2 regions of the Mesorhizobium sp. M1348 genome follow, and region 1 is predicted to be linked to the other one. Evidence: predicted binding sites of a transcription regulator. Region 1 holds the regulator's gene; the other holds the start of a gene.
What was found. Region 1 encodes HrcA, which represses chaperone genes, less so after heat shock. Its sites were predicted from a motif close to GTTAGCACTCNCNNNNNGNGAGTGCTAAC; they were not measured.

Region 1 (5,439 bases):
CGGACATGGCTGTTGAAGTCGCAATAGGGGCATTTGGCCGCGCAGAACGGCCAGTGGACGTAGACGCCGAAACCAGGGCTGCGGTCGAGCAGCATGGTCATGCGGCGGCCAATCGGGCTTGGGCGAATTTCTGAAAGGCGCGGGCACGGTGTGACAATGCGGTTGGCTGGCCGGGCTTCCAGCCATGCTTTTCCTCCGCGCTCATCTCGCCGAAGGTCTTTTCGAATCCGTTGGGCAAGAACACCGGATCGTAGCCGAAGCCGAGCTCGCCGCGCGGCGGCCATACCAGCATGCCCTCGACCTCGCCGCGAAAATATTCCGCCTGGCCGTCGGGAAAGGCCAGGCAGATCACCGCGACAAAGCGGCCCTTGCGCTGGGCAGGCGTGATCGCGCCAACTTCCTGCAAAGCCACTTCCGTGCGCTGCATGGCCATGCCGAAGTCGCGGGAGCCGTCCGGCGTCTCGGCCCAGTTGGCGGTGTAGACGCCGGGTGCGCCGTCAAGCGCATCGACACATAGGCCGGAATCGTCCGACAGCGCCGGCAATCCAGTGGCCTTGGCGGCGGCCAAGGCTTTTATGAGGGCGTTCTCCTCGAAAGTGCTGCCGGTCTCGTCCGGTTCCGGCAAGCCGTATTCCTTGGCGGACTTCGCTTCTATGCCGAACGGCGCCATCAGATCGGCGAATTCCCGCAATTTGCCGGCGTTATGGCTGGCGACGACGATCTTATGCCCGTCAAGCGAGTGAACAGTTGGCGAATGCATCAGATGCCCCAGATTCTTGGCTCGGCGAATTCGATCGAATTGCCCGAGGGGTCGCGAATATAGATCGAGCGGCCGCCCTGCGGCCATTCGAACTCGCTTTCGATGGCGATTTTCTTCGCCTCAAGATGGGCTTTCCAGCGCGGGATTTCATCCGCGCTTGCGGCGAAGCAAAGATGCCCCTCGCCGACGGCGCCATGCGGCGGCACTTTGAGCTTGGCATCGGACGCCGGCGGCACCTTGGTCGCCTCGGCATTGAAGATGAGCAGCACGCCGTCGCCGCAGCGGAAGAAGAGATGCCTGCCGTCGACTTTGCCGAGCGGATCGAGCCCGAGCACGCCCGAATAGAACCGTTCCGCGGCAGCAAGATCCGTCACGTAGAGTGCTGATTCCAGGATTGCGGAAGGGGTCACAGGATCGTCAACCTCATCGTCATAAACTGAAGATCAGTCCACGGCCATCTGCTGCAGGCTGACCAGGCGCTGAATGCCCTTCTTGGCCAATACCATCAGCGCCGCGAACTGCTCTTCCGAGAACGGCTCGCCCTCGGCCGTGCCCTGGATCTCGACGATACCGCCCTTGCCGGTCATGACGAAATTGGCGTCGGTGCCGGCCGAGGAATCCTCGATGTAGTCGAGATCGATGACCGGCTGGCCATCATGGATGCCGCAGGAGATCGCCGCAACGTGATCCTTCAGCACCTTGCCAAGGCTCGCCATCTGGCGGACTTCCATCCAGCGCAGGCAATCGTAAAGCGCCACCCAGCCGCCGGTGATCGAAGCGGTGCGCGTGCCGCCGTCGGCCTGGATCACGTCGCAGTCGACGGTGATCTGCTGCTCGCCGAGCGCCTGCAGATCGACCACGGCGCGCAGGGAGCGGCCGATCAGCCGCTGGATTTCCAGCGTGCGGCCGCCTTGTTTGCCGGCCGAAGCCTCGCGGCGCATGCGCTCGCCGGTCGAGCGCGGCAGCATGCCATATTCCGCCGTCACCCAGCCCTTGCCGGAATTGCGCATCCAGCCCGGCACCTTTTCCTCCAGGCTGGCCGTACACAGCACATGCGTGTCGCCAAACTTCACCAGGCACGAGCCTTCCGCATGCTTGGAGACGCCGCGCTCGAAGGAGATGGGGCGCATTTCGTCGAATTGGCGTTTGGAAGGGCGCATTCAGGCTTCTTTCTTTCTTCGGAATCTTGGCCGGGCTTGTAGCCGCACGGGGCGCTAGGCGCAAAGGAAAATGGACCGGTTGCGCCGCCGCCGCGGAAGTCTATATCTTCGGGCCGGAGGTTTTTGGCTCGAATGACCAAGGCAGTCGATCCCGGTTCGCAATCGCACGTGCTTCCGTCGCACGCGCTGCAATCGCCCGCGCTTCAATCGCTCGACATGCGTTCGCGCGACATCTTTCGGCGCATCGTCGATTCCTATTTGAAGGATGGCGAGCCGGTCGGTTCGCGCAGCCTGTCGCGCATCCTGCCGTCGTCGCTGTCGCCGGCCACCATCCGCAACGTGATGAGCGACCTTGAGCATCTCGGCCTGATCTATGCGCCGCACATTTCGGCTGGCCGGCTGCCGACCCAGGCAGGCCTGCGTTTCTTCGTCGATGCTTTCATGGAACTCGGTGACCTCTCCGACGAGGAGCGCCGCACCATCGAGGCGCAGGTGCGCGCCTCCGGCTCGGGCGCGACGCTGGAGCATATGCTGACCGAGGCCAGCCAGATGCTGTCCGGCATGTCGCGCGGCGCCGGCCTCGTGCTCGCCGCCAAGAACGAGGTGGCGCTGAAGCACATCGAATTCATCCAGCTCGAGCCGACCAAGGCGCTGGCCGTGCTCGTCTCGCAGAACGGCGACGTCGAAAATCGCGTCATCGATCTGCCCGCCGGCATCACCGTCTCGCAATTGCACGAAGCCTCCAACTTCCTCAACGCCCATATCCGCGGCCGCACCCTGGCCGAGGCGCGGGTCGAGATCGCACGCATCAAGGAAGAGACCAGGGCAGCCCTCGACACGCTGTCGCAGGATCTGGTCGAGAAGGGCCTGGCGGTCTGGGCAGGCGCCGAAAGCGGCGTGCCTGGGCGGCTTATCGTGCGCGGCCGCGCCAATCTCCTGGAAAACGTCACTGCCCAGGCCGACATAGAATTGCTGCGGCATCTGTTCGAGGATCTGGAGACGCAGGATGGGCTGATCCAGCTCCTCGACCTCGCCGAGGAAGGTCCGGGGGTGCGCATCTTCATCGGTTCGGAAAACAAGCTGTTTTCGCTGTCTGGCTCCTCGCTGGTGGTGGCACCCTATCGCGACAAGGACGCGCGCGTCGTCGGTGCGCTCGGCGTCATCGGGCCGACGCGGCTGAACTATGCCCGCATAGTACCGATGGTCGACTATACCGCGCAGCTGATTTCGCGCATGCTGCGCTAGGAGCCGCCGCGGCCTGCCGCAAGGAGAAAAAGAATGGCGCTGGAATCGTTCAAGGCCCAGATTAGCCTGCTGCTCGAGGAAATGGTCAATCAGCCTGAGGATCAGCACGAGGTGCAAGAGCAGTTGCGTGAGAAGCTGCAAGAGATGCGGGCCATGGGCCTGCCGCTGCCGGCCGATCTGGTCGCGCTGGAAAAGCGCCTTGATGACGATTTCTACGCCTCTGGCAACTGAAGGGGTTCGGCTTCAAATCCTCGTGTTCCGGACGACCGCTTGGAACGACCAATGCCTGATCCCGTTTGTCCTCTTCGAGGCGAATCCCGGAGGACGTTGATGACCCGATCTGGCGGCTTTGCGGCCATTGCCGCGGCTCTCCTTGTCGCGACACCGGCATCCGCCCGGCAGTCGGATCAGAAGGTGCTCAAAGGCGAAGCCGCTTTTGGCGATTGGCACGCCGACAGGCCTGGCGTCCGCCGCCTGATCGGGCCGCAAGACATGCCGCCAGCCGATCCCGCCCAATCCGCTTCGAACGGCGCCGGCGTGACGGAGCGGCCCGAAAGCGCCAAGCCAGAATTGCCGCCGGGCTTTTCGGCCGAAATAATCGCCTCCGGACTCTATAATCCGCGCGTCGTTCGCGTCGCTCCGAACGGCGACCTGTTCATCGCCAACGGCCATGCCGACCAAATACGTGTCTACCGTCTGGCCGAGGGCCGCGCCAAACCCATCGAGAAAGCGATTTTCGCCAAGGGCCTCAACTATCCATATGGCATCGCCTTCTATCCGCCAGGGGACAAGCCGCAATGGGTCTATGTCGCAAGCAGCGACAGCATCGTCCGCTTCCCCTATCGCGACGGTGACCTAAAGGCGTCCGCTAAACCAGAAACCATTGTCGCCAAAATCCCGTCGGGCGGTCACTCGACCCGTGACATCGCCTTCTCGCCTGACGGCAAGACGCTTTTTTTATCGGTTGGCTCGGACTCGAATGTCGCCGAGGACATGGACAAGCAACCCGATGGCGGCGTCGACGCGTGGGCGAAATCAAAGCCGCTCGGCGCAACGTGGGGCTCCGAGGAAGGCCGTGCAGATGTGCTCGCCTTTGACCCGGATGGGAAAAATCCCCGAACTGTCGCCACCGGCCTGCGCAACTGCACGGGCATGACGGTGCAGCCCGCCACCGGCGCATTGTGGTGCGTCGTCAACGAGCGGGACGAACTCGGCGACAACGTGCCGTTCGAATTTGCAACTGCGGTCAAGGACGGCGGATTCTATGGTTGGCCTTGGTACTACATCGGCAATAACGAGGATCCGCGCCATCAGGGCGAGCGGGCAGACCTGGCCGGCAAGGCCACTGTCCCCGATGTATTGATGCAGGCGCATTCGGCGCCGATGAACATAGCCTTCTACGACGGCAAGAACTTCCCGGCGGATTATCAGGGTGACGCCTTCGTCACCATGCATGGTTCGTGGAACCGTGGCGCCAGGACCGGCTACAAGGTGGTGAGGCTCAAATTCAGGGATGGCAAGCCGACCGGCGAGTATGAGGACTTCATGACCGGCTTCGTCATCTCGAACGACGCCGTCTGGGGCCGCCCGGTCGGTGTCGCGATGGCCAAGGACGGCTCGCTGATCGTCACAGAGGACGGTAACGGCACCATCTGGCGCGTTACCTACGAAGACGGCCGCTCCTGAACGGCGGTGTCGCCTGCTGCGCTGGCGCAATCGAATCCGGCCCGAGGGAATTCACCCAACTTCAACATTGTGCGACAAGCGCGAATCATGACGCTCACCGGGTTCCTCGCCTACAGCGCCGCCCTCGGCATCGCCGCAGCCATCCCCGGCCCAGGCGTCACCGCGCTCGTTGCGCGTGCACTGGGCTCCGGCTTCCGCTCGTCGCTGGCCATGTCGTTCGGGCTGATGCTCGGCGACCTGACCTATTTGACTGCCGTGGTGCTCGGCCTCGCTTTCGTCGCACAAACTTTCGGCATGGTCTTCCTGGCCATCAAATGGCTGGGCGTCGCTTACCTCGCTTTTCTTGGCTGGCGTTTCTGGACGAGCGGCATCACGCCCGAAACGGTGGAGGCAAAGAAAGGCAAGGGCGGCTTGGCATCCAGCTTTGTAGCCGGCCTTGCCGTCACGCTCGGCAATCCGAAGACGATGATCTTCTATCTCGCCATCACCCCGACCATCGTCGATCTGAAGGCGATCACGCTGGTCGACTACGGGATCCTTGTCGCGCTCACCATCGTCGTCCTGCTCGTGGTGCTGGTGCCCTATCTG
Region 2 (5,439 bases), on a different contig from region 1:
GTCAATAGCCCATGGCGCCGGTCGAAGCAGCGGCTTCCTTGGCCGAAACGTCGGTGATCATGGCTTCAGCAGTGATCAGGAGCGCGGCAATGGAGCCCGCGTCCTGCAGCGCCGTCCGCACCACCTTAGCGGGGTCGACGATGCCGGCCTTGATCATGTCGACATAGACCTCGTTCTGGGCATCGAAGCCCTGATTGTGGTCCTTGCTGCCGGCGAGCTTGCCGACGACGATCGAACCTTCGACGCCGGAATTCTCGGCAATCTGCCGGATCGGCGCTTCGAGCGCCCTCGACACGATCGAAATGCCCGCCGTCACATCGGCATTGGCTCCGGTCAGCCCGTTCAGCACAGCCTTGGCGCGCAGCAACGCGACGCCGCCGCCGGGAACGATGCCTTCTTCCACGGCGGCGCGCGTGGCATTCAGCGCATCGTCGATGCGGTCCTTCTTTTCCTTGACCTCGGATTCGGTGGCGCCGCCGACGCGGATGACGGCAACGCCGCCCGCCAGCTTGGCGAGACGTTCCTGCAGCTTCTCCTTGTCATAGTCGGAAGTGGTTTCCTCGATTTGCCCCTTGATCTGCTGGACGCGCGCCTGAATGGTGGTCTTCTCGCCGGCGCCGTCGATGATCGTGGTGGTGTCCTTCTCGATCAGCACGCGCTTGGCGCGGCCGAGCATGTCTATGGTGATGTTCTCCAGCTTGATGCCGAGATCCTCGGAAATCATCTGTCCGGCGGTGAGCACGGCGATGTCTTCCAGCATCGCCTTGCGGCGGTCACCGAAGCCAGGAGCCTTGACGGCCGCGACCTTGAGGCCGCCGCGCAGCTTGTTGACGACCAGCGTCGCCAGCGCTTCGCCCTCGACGTCCTCGGAGATGATCAACAGCGGCCTTCCGCTTTGCACCACGGCTTCGAGGATGGGCAGCAGCGCCTGCAGATTGCCGAGCTTCTTTTCGTGGATGAGCACGTAGGGGTCTTCCAGCTCGGCGCGCATTTTTTCGGCATTGGTGACGAAATAGGGCGAGAGATAGCCTCGGTCGAACTGCATGCCTTCGACGACGTCGAGTTCGGTTTCGGCGGTCTTGGCTTCCTCAACGGTGATGACGCCGTCATTGCCGACCTTGTCCATCGCCTTGGCGATCATGGCACCGACGCTGGTGTCGCCATTGGCGGCAATGGTGCCGACCTGCGCGATCTCGCCTGAGGACTTGACCTTCTTGGCGCGGGCCTGGATTTCCTTGACGACGGCGCTGACGGCAAGGTCGATGCCGCGCTTGAGGTCCATCGGGTTCATGCCGGCGGCGACGAATTTGGCGCCCTCGCGCAGGATGGAAGCGGCAAGCACTGTGGCGGTGGTGGTGCCGTCGCCGGCGAGGTCGTTGGTCTTCGAGGCCACTTCGCGCACCATCTGTGCGCCCATGTTCTCGAACTTGTCGGAAAGTTCGATTTCCTTGGCCACCGTCACCCCGTCCTTGGTGATGCGCGGCGCGCCATAGGCCTTGTCGATGATGACGTTGCGGCCTTTGGGGCCGAGTGTCACCTTGACGGCGTTGTTGAGGATTTCGACACCGCGCAGCATGCGGTCACGCGCGTCGGTGGAGAATTTGATTTCCTTGGCAGACATGATTTTTTTCCAGTTCGGTTGGTCGTGGCAAGACGCTTGCAGCGCGCCTGAATCAAAGCTTGGAGCATCCTTTGCGCGCCCGGCAGGGCGCGCGGCATTCCAATCAGGCGGCCTTCTTGGCAGCCACGGTCTTGTCGATGCCCATCTCGCTCTTGTCGATGATGCCCATGATGTCGGCCTCCTTCATGATCAGAAGGTCCTCGCCGTCTATCTTGACCTCGGTGCCGGACCATTTGCCGAACAGGATGAGGTCGCCGGCCTTGACGTCGAGCGCCATCAGCACGCCGCTTTCGTCCCGCGCGCCCGGCCCGACGGCGATCACTTCGCCTTCCTGCGGTTTCTCCTTGGCATTGTCGGGGATGATGATGCCGCCCTTGGATTTGGTGTCGCTTTCGGCGCGCCGAATGACGACGCGATCGTGGAGTGGCCGGAATTTCATGGGGACTCTTTCTGGGGCCGGCTTAGGCGGCCGCCCCTCTCTATAGGCGCTCTGGCACTCGATTGATAGGAGTGCCAAAAAATATTCATACGGCATGTCAAATATTGAATGTATTATTTTGCTAGGCCATCCCCCGGTGTTCGGGGCCTTGCCGAATATTAATGAAATTGAATTTCTGTCCTTGAACACCTATTTTACGGTGAAGCTCACATTCACGACTTTCGCTGCAAGGGAGATTTTACCGATGGCCGAAGGCAATCAGAACATCATGGAAAAAGCTCAGGCTCGCTTCATGGAAAATCAAAAGAAAACAGCGGAGCGGAACAAAGCAACTGCCGAATATCTCTCGGAGGCGAAGGCCAGGATGATCAAGACGGCGAAGCTGAGGGAATTGCGACTGGCCAAGGAAGAGGCGGATCGCGCGGCGGCAGCTCTGAATCCGGTCGCCCCAAAGAAGAAGCGGGCGGCGCGGACAGTCAAGCAGGCCGTATCCGCATCGACGGAGGCCAAATCATGAGCCTGACATTTCCCAATCCCAGCCGCAGCTACGACGAGGCAAGCAAACGCATCCGCTTCGTCGGCCATGACGGCATGTTCCAGATTTCGTTCTCTGTCGCAACCGATGCCATCTCCAAAGTGCAGCCGGGAACGGCGGCCTCGGAAGCTACCTATCTGGCGGCCTTCGACACGGCTTCCAGCTCAATCCACGATGTCGCCAGGAATGCCTATGCCCGCACCCGCAGGAGCATATATGTGCTGACTGCGGCCGATTTTCGCTAGATCCGTAGCGATCCGTTCACAAGACGCTTTCTTGGGGCTTCCGGTCCGCCTTCGCCCGCCGCGATGTCACGACTGTTCAGCCGATCGACCATCGCGCCCGCATCGCGCGTGTTCATGCCGACCATGGGTTGCTGCTTGAGCTCGACCCGCTGGCCGGTGAAGACGTCGAAGACGGTCCAGCTGTGAGGACGTTCCATACGCAGCGCGTAGCGGTTTGCCATCTTGGCGTCCTTTAGTTTCCGCCCGATCGATGAATGTCGCTCGGTCAGGCTTGGGCGACGAAGAATACTGCCGCCAGGACAAGCACCGTCCACAAAACGACGGACAGCTTCAGGGCCAGGCTACCGTGCGCCGAGAGCAGCTCCCGAGTGCGGTTGACCAAATTCTTGATGGTCATCGACATGGTCGGCGCCGCGATCGCGACCGGCCGCGCCCTGGCTCCAAGCTTTCCGAAAACAGGCAGCAGCGATGGCTCGCGCACGAAAACGACCTCGAATGTTTGGAAACCAGACATCTTCATAGCATCGTTCTTCGAACTCCCTGCATGCCAAATGAATTCGCCAGTTGGCATTGCCCTCAAGGGCGTTCGTGACGCGAAACGTCGCGGGTTGCAGGAGCAGGGCTTATTTCCGAGATCATGAAGGTTCATAATCCGCATGAGACGCGCTGATTCGCGCTTTGCCGGGATGCCGTCATGCAACGCAGCTACGCAGCCGGGAGGTCGACGCGACGGGCGAGGGGCAAGACAATGACCGCGCCGGCCGTCGAATTGCAGAGGGCCATATTCGAGGCAGTGAACGGCGATCCCGACCTGTCGGCGGCACTGGGCGATGCAAGATTGTTCGACCATGCGCCGGAAAATGTTGCGTTCCCCCACATGACCTTCGGTCGCACCAGCGTCTACGACTGGGCGACGGGGATGGAGAACGACGCCGAACAGTTGCTGACGTTGCATGTCTGGTCGAAATCCGAGGCCAGCAACGAAACCAACGACATCATGGACCTGGTCAGCACCCGCCTACGAGATGCGGCGCTCTCGCTTGGCGAGCATCGCCGCGTCCATCTCAAGCTCGAATTCGCCGAAGCCCGCTACGACGAGGACCTTTCGGCCCATCACGGGCTGCTGCGCTTCCGCGCCGAGATCAAGGACGAGGGCTGACCACCGGGCACTTTCCGCAAAATCGGGCAATTTTGTTCTTGCTTTGTGCCGGCAGCTATGCTACTAATTTGGATATGGTGCTGATTGGCCCCAGCGACCCGCCCCGAGGCGGGTTTTTTGTTTTCAGGTTCGGTTCGCCTGAACTGCCATCGGTTGCCTTGGGCCGGATGCTTCGTCCTCCCAAATGATCCTGCCCGCCAGATGATGCCGGTTGTCGGCGAAGGATTGGAGGGCTAGGTTAAACATTGGCGATTTCGCGGGCCGGGCGGCGAAATGGCAATCCGGTAATCTCGCGCTTCAGGGGTGTGGCGGGCATGCATTCAAGCGTTCACCGTTCATATCACGTTCAGCACCGGCGCGTTAGAACGCTGGCCATGAAAACCCTTCGCTCCCACTTCCGGACCGCGGCACTGGCGCTCTCAGTCGCCGGTCTGCTTGCGTCGCAAGCGATGGCGATCCCCGCTGTCGCGCCCGAGCAGCCCCAGCCGGTCGTCCTCGCCGCGTCCGACTGCTACGCGATCGGCCAGCAGGTGGCGGAGCAGAATGGCGGCACCTTGGCCAAGGCCTCGCAGTCGACACGCGGCGGCCAGCCGGTCTGCGTCATCGTCGTGCTCGTTCCGGGCAAGGACGGGCAGCGTCCCCGTCGCTCGGAGATCGTCGTTCCGCTGAACTGAACCGTGCCGTTTCCCAGTCTGCCGGAATCGGCCTATATCTGAACAGCTTCAACAGGCCTTCCGCATGCGCGTACTCGTCGTCGAAGATGACAAGGATCTCAACCGGCAGATCGGCGACGCGCTGGTCGATGCCGGCTATGTCGTCGACCGCGCTTTCGACGGCGAGGAAGGGCACTTTCTCGGCGACACCGAGCCCTACGATGCCGTAGTGCTCGACATCGGCCTGCCGCAGATGGACGGCATCAGCGTGGTCGAGCGCTGGCGGCGCGGCGGCCGCAAGATGCCGGTACTGATCCTGACGGCACGCGACCGCTGGAGCGACAAGGTTGCCGGCATCGACGCCGGCGCCGACGACTACGTCACCAAACCTTTCCACATCGAGGAAATCCTGGCCAGAGTACGGGCCTTGATCCGGCGTGCCGCCGGGCATGCCTCGTCCGAGCTGACCTGCGGGCCGCTGCGTCTCGACACCAAGGCCTCCAAGGCCGACGTCGACGGCGTGCCGCTGAAGCTGACCTCGCACGAATTCCGCTTGCTTGCCTACCTCATGCACCATATGGGCGAGGTGGTGTCCCGGACCGAACTGGTCGAGCATCTCTACGACCAGGATTTCGACCGCGATTCCAACACGATCGAGGTCTTTGTCGGACGGCTTCGCAAGAAGATGGGCATCGACATGATCGAAACCGTTCGCGGCATGGGCTACCGCATGCGTAAGCCGGAGGCGTAACGCGGAACCGCTGCCTACAAAACCCGCCGTCTCGAA

Region 2: a site for HrcA is predicted at 2,111-2,139, ahead of NKH13_RS22835 (co-chaperone GroES). Genes of this name have one in related genera too.

The regions. Positions count from the first base shown of each region.
Region 1 covers NZ_JAMYLH010000003.1:369,352-374,790, reverse strand. Annotated here, with positions in the region: gene hemW (radical SAM family heme chaperone HemW) at 1-101, opposite strand, end outside; gene rdgB (RdgB/HAM1 family non-canonical purine NTP pyrophosphatase) at 98-760, opposite strand; gene NKH13_RS08855 (VOC family protein) at 760-1,170, opposite strand; gene rph (ribonuclease PH) at 1,204-1,920, opposite strand; gene hrcA (heat-inducible transcriptional repressor HrcA) at 2,053-3,165, shown strand; gene NKH13_RS08840 (hypothetical protein) at 3,199-3,396, shown strand; gene NKH13_RS08835 (PQQ-dependent sugar dehydrogenase) at 3,496-4,851, shown strand; gene NKH13_RS08830 (LysE family translocator) at 4,939-5,439, shown strand, end outside.
Region 2 covers NZ_JAMYLH010000015.1:84,241-89,679, forward strand. Annotated here, with positions in the region: gene groL (chaperonin GroEL) at 2-1,621, opposite strand; gene NKH13_RS22835 (co-chaperone GroES) at 1,725-2,060, opposite strand; gene NKH13_RS22840 (hypothetical protein) at 2,305-2,577, shown strand; gene NKH13_RS22845 (DUF1488 family protein) at 2,574-2,840, shown strand; gene NKH13_RS22850 (hypothetical protein) at 2,837-3,061, opposite strand; gene NKH13_RS22855 (hypothetical protein) at 3,106-3,354, opposite strand; gene NKH13_RS22860 (DUF3168 domain-containing protein) at 3,589-3,999, shown strand; gene NKH13_RS22865 (hypothetical protein) at 4,374-4,673, shown strand; gene NKH13_RS22870 (response regulator transcription factor) at 4,738-5,403, shown strand; gene NKH13_RS22875 (ATP-binding protein) at 5,414-5,439, shown strand, end outside.